Linked DNA regions of Metabacillus sp. B2-18. The protein of the gene in region 2 interacts with the protein of the main gene of each other region in a pairwise test. Links are inferred from orthologs where the notes say so. Each region holds a gene or a part of one and is shown on either strand. Other genes may lie near its edges. The genes, in order: tpiA and pepT.

Evidence for each region.
Region 1: the proteins of pepT (region 2) and tpiA interact in binary tests that used the Escherichia coli proteins (3 or more experiments, as listed by UniProt). The link is inferred for Metabacillus sp. B2-18 from one-to-one orthologs.

The regions. Positions count from the first base shown.
Region 1 is NZ_CP088245.1:4,290,248-4,293,548, reverse strand. The notes cover bases 199-3,166. They hold tpiA (triose-phosphate isomerase), read left to right. Parts: upstream 199-1,285; coding sequence 1,286-2,047; downstream 2,048-3,166. Other genes in these bases: gpmI (2,3-bisphosphoglycerate-independent phosphoglycerate mutase), read left to right, coding at 2,040-3,166; LPC09_RS21730 (phosphoglycerate kinase), read left to right, coding at 199-1,199. Outside these bases: more of LPC09_RS21730, read left to right, coding at 15-198; more of gpmI, read left to right, coding at 3,167-3,301. UniProt on the Escherichia coli protein: Involved in the gluconeogenesis. Catalyzes stereospecifically the conversion of dihydroxyacetone phosphate (DHAP) to D-glyceraldehyde-3-phosphate (G3P).
Region 2 is NZ_CP088245.1:5,010,533-5,013,836, forward strand. Bases 187-3,157 are described here. They hold pepT (peptidase T), read left to right. Parts: upstream 187-1,041; coding sequence 1,042-2,274; downstream 2,275-3,157. Other genes in these bases: LPC09_RS24980 (DUF5068 domain-containing protein), read left to right, coding at 187-878; LPC09_RS24990 (sigma-54 interaction domain-containing protein), read right to left, coding at 2,319-3,157. In the rest of the region: more of LPC09_RS24980, read left to right, coding at 1-186; more of LPC09_RS24990, read right to left, coding at 3,158-3,304. UniProt on the Escherichia coli protein: Cleaves the N-terminal amino acid of tripeptides.

The DNA.
Region 1 (3,301 bases), 720 kb from region 2 along the record:
TAGGAGGGCTTTCCATGAACAAAAAGTCAGTTAAAGACATTGATGTAAAAGGAAAAGTCGTCTTTTGTCGCGTTGATTTCAACGTACCGATGAAGGATGGACAAGTAACAGACGAAACACGTATTCGTGCGGCTTTACCAACAATCCAATACTTAAGTGAGCAAGGTGCTAAAGTTGTTTTAGCAAGTCACTTAGGTCGTCCAAAAGGTGAAGTAGTTGAAGAGCTTCGCTTAAATGCAGTAGCTGAAAAACTACAAGAGCTTTCTGGTAAAAATGTTGTGAAAACAGATGAAGCATACGGCGAAACTGTTAAAGCTGAAATCGCAAAATTAGAAGAAGGCGGACTTCTATTATTAGAAAACGTTCGTTTCTATCCTGGTGAAGAGAAAAACGATCCAGAATTAGCGAAAGCTTTTGCTGAATTAGCTGACATTTATGTGAACGATGCATTCGGAGCAGCACACCGTGCACATGCTTCAACTGAAGGTATCGCTAAACATATTCCAGCTGTTGCAGGTTTCTTAATGGAAAAAGAGCTTGAAGTTCTTGGGAAAGCTTTATCAAACCCAGAGCGCCCATTTACTGCAATCATCGGTGGAGCAAAAGTTAAAGACAAAATCGGTGTAATAGATAATCTGCTTAATAAAGTAGACAACCTAATCATCGGTGGTGGACTAGCTTACACATTCATCAAAGCTTTAGGTCATGATGTTGGTAAATCATTATTAGAAGAAGACAAAATTGACTTAGCAAAATCATACCTTGATCAAGCAAAAGAAAAAGGCGTTAACTTCTACATGCCTGTTGATGTTGTTGTAGCAGATGACTTCTCAAACGATGCGAACACTCAAATTGTATCAATCGATAGCATTCCAAGTGATTGGGAAGGTCTTGATGCAGGTCCAAAAACTCGTGAAATCTACGCTGACGTTATTAAAAACTCTAAGCTTGTCATCTGGAATGGACCAATGGGTGTATTCGAATTAGAAGCATTCGCTGGTGGTACAAAAGCAGTTGCAGAAGCATTAGCTGAAGCAAATGATACATATTCCGTAATTGGAGGAGGAGATTCAGCTGCCGCTGTAGAAAAGTTCAATTTGGCTGATAAAATGAGCCACATTTCTACTGGTGGTGGAGCTTCTCTAGAATTCATGGAAGGTAAAGAGCTTCCAGGTGTTGTAGCATTAAACGATAAATAAAAATCGAATGCGTTTTTCGCAAATGTAGATTTGTCGCGACATCTATTCTGCTGAAAAATTGCACTCGGAAGAGGACGGTGTAAAGAATGAGAAAACCAATTATCGCAGGTAACTGGAAAATGAACAAAGTTTCTTCAGAAGCAAAAAGCTTTGTAGAGGAAGTAAAAAGTCTAGTGCCTTCTGCTGAAAACGTTGACTCAGTAGTTTGTGCTCCAGCTCTATTTTTAGAAAGCCTTGTAGCTTCAACAGAAGGCAGTGACCTAAAAGTAGGTGCACAAAATATGCACTTTGAAGAAAATGGAGCTTTCACTGGCGAAATTAGCCCAGTAGCACTAAAAGATCTTGGTGTAAGCTATGTGATCTTAGGTCACTCTGAGCGTAGAGAAATGTTTGCTGAAACAGATGAAACAGTAAACAAAAAGACTCTAGCTGCATTCCAGCATGGTTTAACGCCAATCGTTTGTTGTGGTGAAACATTAGAAGAGCGTGAAGCAGGAAAAACAAATGATCTAGTAGGAGACCAAGTAAAGAAAGCTTTACAAGGTTTATCAGAAGATCAAGTAAAACAAACTGTTGTTGCGTATGAGCCAATCTGGGCAATCGGAACAGGAAAATCTTCTTCTGCTGAGGATGCTAACGAAGTATGTGCTCACATTCGTCAAGTGATTGCAGAGCAATTCTCTTCTGACGTTGCACAAGCAGTTCGTATTCAATACGGCGGTAGCGTAAAGCCTGCTAACATCAAAGAATATATGGCACAATCTGATATTGATGGTGCATTAGTAGGTGGAGCTAGCTTAGAAGCTCAATCTTTCCTTCAACTTTTGGAGGGTAGCAAAAATGAGTAAAGCACCAGTTGCACTAATTATTCTTGACGGCTTTGCTTGCCGCCAAGAAACGAAAGGTAATGCTGTTGCACAAGCGAAAAAGCCTAACTTTGATCGCTTTTGGAATCAATATCCTCATGCTCAATTAATCGCTTCAGGTGAGGCAGTAGGTCTTCCAGAAGGTCAAATGGGGAACTCTGAAGTAGGTCACTTAAATATTGGTGCAGGTCGTATTGTGTACCAAAGCTTAACACGTGTAAACGTAGCAATTCGCGAAGGTGAGTTTGCAAAAAACGACACGTTTGTTGAAGCTATTAATCATGTGAAAAACACAGGTAAAAATCTTCACTTATTCGGTTTGCTATCTGACGGTGGCGTTCATAGCCATATTCAACATTTATATGCCCTTTTAAAGCTTGCAGCAGATGAAGGCGTAAATAATGTTTACATTCATGGCTTCTTAGATGGTCGTGACGTTGGTCCAAAAACGGCAAAAGTTTACTTGGATGAACTTCAAGAAAAAATCAAAGAATACGGTGTCGGGGAAATTGCGACATTATCTGGACGTTACTACTCTATGGACCGCGATAAGCGTTGGGATCGTGTTGAAAAGTCTTACCGTGCCATGGTATACGGTGAAGGCCCAACTTACAGCACACCAGATGAGCTTGTTGCCGATTCTTATAACAATGGAATTTTTGACGAATTCGTCATTCCATCTGTTATGACAAAAGAAGACGGTTCACCAGTTGCAACGATTGAAGACAATGATGCGGTGATTTTCTATAATTTCCGCCCTGACCGTGCGATTCAAATTTCCAACACGTTCACAAATGAAGATTTCCGTTCATTTGATCGTGGTGAAAATCATCCGAAAAACCTACACTTTGTGTGTTTAACACACTTTAGTGAAACAGTCGACGGATATGTGGCATTCAAGCCAACTAATCTTGATAATACGCTCGGTGAAGTATTATCTCAAAATAATCTAACTCAACTTCGAATTGCTGAAACGGAAAAATATCCTCACGTAACATTCTTTATGAGTGGCGGACGTGAAGAGAAGTTTCCAGGCGAAGAAAGAATCTTAATTGATTCTCCGAAGGTTGCAACATATGATCTCAAGCCTGAAATGAGCGCCTACGAAGTAACGGACGCGTTACTTGGCGAAATTGCAGCTGACAAATTTGATGCAATACTTTTAAACTTCGCAAACCCTGATATGGTTGGGCACTCCGGAATGCTTGAACCTACAATCAAGGCAATCGAAACAGT
Region 2 (3,304 bases):
TTGTGACAGCTAAAGTGACTATAGAAAATGGAACAGATAAACCTATGTATTATAACAATTCTCATCGAATTCAGTTAAGCAATGATTTAGATTACATACCTTCTGACTGGAAAGCATTTGTACCAGAAGATCAACAGATTTTTAAGATTAAAAAGAACCAAGATGACATCTCCTTATTCGAAGCAGGAGAAAAAGTAACAGGTCTATTAACTTTTAAAATGACTAATGAAGATTTTGAAAAGTTAAAATCAGTTAAGCCTAAATACGTAATAGAAGGCGGAGTAGCAGAGAACTCTGATTTTAGCGGAAGCATTTCAGGAAATTCACCGTCATATGATTTCATCTACAATGATGAACAAGCAGAGACAACAGCTTCTCAACCACAGTTCTATCAAGATCGTTTAACATCAGATAACTGGGCTGATAAGAAAATGATTTTTGAAAAATTGAATATAAATGATACCAAAAAAATCGGTGATGTGAATGTTACGGTTGAAGGGGTACAGTACACAGAAGTTATTCCAACCGAAGCAAATAAAGAAATGTTTAGTGATTTTGGAGACAGTGGTGTTGCTGCCCTAACTGTTAAAGTGAAAATTGATAACGGATCAACCACACCAGTTAGTATCAACAATTTAGGGACTATTTTAAATGTTGACGATAACCGAGTTAGAGTCCTTAGTCAGGGAATGGCTGAACCACGTGACCCAGCCACAATTGCTGCTGGTGAAACTGGGGAAAAACTCCATGTTTTCTTATTTAGAAAAGATGAATTTGGTTTATATAAAAAGTTTGTTATGGAATTTGGTCCTTTTTATGCTGAAAACGGTGAAAAAGCATTTAAAGGCAGAACAGCAGAATTTACGTTACCTAGGTAAATGTGCATAAGTATACTCAATAAAGAGGGTTTTGTGAAATGTGCCTTGTATTTAAAACAGAGGCATCTCTTTTACAAACCTCTTTTTTATATTCTCTAAATTTTCCTCATCATTCCTTAACATGATAAGATAAACCTATCTCATAGTAAGGAGAGTAATGATGATGAAAAATGAAATCATTGAAAGATTTACAAGCTATGTAAAAGTTGATACACAATCAAACGAAAACAATGATACATGTCCATCCACACCTGGTCAGCTTAAACTTGGCAAGCAGCTAGTAGAAGAACTGAAGGAAATTGGTATGCAGGATGTCACAATGGATGATAACGGCTATGTGATGGCAACGCTTCCTGCAAATACAGATAAGGAATTGCCTACAATTGGGTTTCTCGCACATATCGATACAGCAACAGATTTCACTGGTAAAAATGTAAATCCTCAGCTCATCTCAAGTTACGATGGAAAAGATATTGTTCTTAATGAAGAGCTAAATGTGGTTTTATCTGCATCACAATTTCCGAACCTTAAAAATTACGAAGGTCATACACTTATCACAACTGATGGAACAACTTTATTAGGTGCAGATAACAAAGCAGGTATTGCAGAAATTATGACGAGTATGGCCTATCTGATTAACCATCCTGAAATCAAGCATGGCAAAATACGCGTAGCCTTTACACCTGATGAAGAAATCGGGAGGGGACCTCATAAATTTGATGTTGAGGCCTTTCATGCTGACTTTGCCTACACAATCGATGGCGGTCCATTAGGTGAGCTTCAGTACGAAAGCTTTAATGCAGCAGCAGCAAAAATTACATTTAAAGGGAACAATGTTCACCCTGGAACGGCAAAGGGTAAAATGGTGAACTCTGCAAAAATAGCAATGGCTTTTCAAAGCAAGCTCCCTGCAATGGAAGCTCCTGAGTTTACAGAAGGATATGAAGGATTTTATCATCTTATTGGCTTACAAGGTGATGTTGAGAATACATATGTTCATTACATTATCCGTGATCATGATAAACAGAAGTTTGAAGAAAGAAAGCAAACAATTACTAAGCTTGTAGAGGAATTTCAATCTGTATATGGGCAGGATGCCATTGTTTTAGAGCTTAATGATCAATATTATAATATGAAAGATAAAATTGAGCCTGTGAAGTATATTGTTGATGTGGCCCATGAGGCAATGGAGAACCTTGGTATCACACCTATCGTTGAACCGATCCGTGGCGGAACTGACGGATCACAGCTATCCTATATGGGATTACCAACCCCGAATGTGTTCACTGGCGGTGAAAATTTCCACGGGAAGTTTGAATTTATTTCGGTTGATAATATGGTGAAAGCAACTGAAACCATAATTGAAATATGTAAGCTATTTGAGAAAAGAGGGTAACTGTTAAAGGGGCAATTTCCTTCACTTAGGAATGCCCCTTTTTATCATTGATTTCTAAAGTAGGATACGGTTTTTTGTGTAATATCTGTTCCTGCACGTCCACGCCCTATGCTAATAAATCCAAGTTCAGCAAGCTTACTCATTTTTGTTCGTAGTTGTTGTTCCGTTAAAGGATGGGAATGAAGCCTGGACCACTCGACTAATTTCAACCTACTTATCCCACTGTTATTTTGATAAAGCTCATATATTCCTTTAAGAACAAATTCTAGCTCAGGATTAAGAATTCTTACTTCATCTTTCTCTTTTTCCTCAATGGAGAAGTCTGTCGGCAAATGCTCCTCTCTCAAAGGTTCACCATTTGCAACAGCCACCATATATTGCAAAACATTCTTTAGCTCTCTTACATTTCCTTTCCAGGGTTGCTTTTTAAAAAAATACAACAAATGTTCATCCAATATTCTCTGTTGATCGTTCACACTAAACTGCTCTAAAAATGCTTGAATGAAAAAGGGAATATCATCAATGCGATCTCTAAGTGGAGGAATCTTCAAATATAATACTTTAAGACGATGATAAAGATCTTCCCTGAATTGTCCGTTCTCTATCATGTCTGGTAAGTTTTTATTCGTAGCCGCAATGACACGCACATTGATTGGTATGTTTTTTTCTCCTCCAATTTTCCTCACTTCCATCTCTTGTAAAACTCGAAGTAATCTTGCTTGAAGCTTCACGCTGATATCACCAATTTCATCTAGAAAGATTGTGCCACCATCCGCTTGTTCAAATAATCCTTTCTTCCCTCCCTTTTTTGCACCAGTAAAGGCGCCATCTTCGTATCCAAACAGCTCACTTTCTAACAAATCCTCTGGAAGGGCACTGAAATTGATTGCAACGAATGGATTGTTAACTCTTGATGAGGCTTGATGAATGGCATGTGCAAACAGTTCCTTGCCTGTCCCATTTTCCCCAACTATTAAAATGGGTGCCTCTGTTTTAGCTAATCGAAAGGCAATTTCCTTTGTTTCCTCTA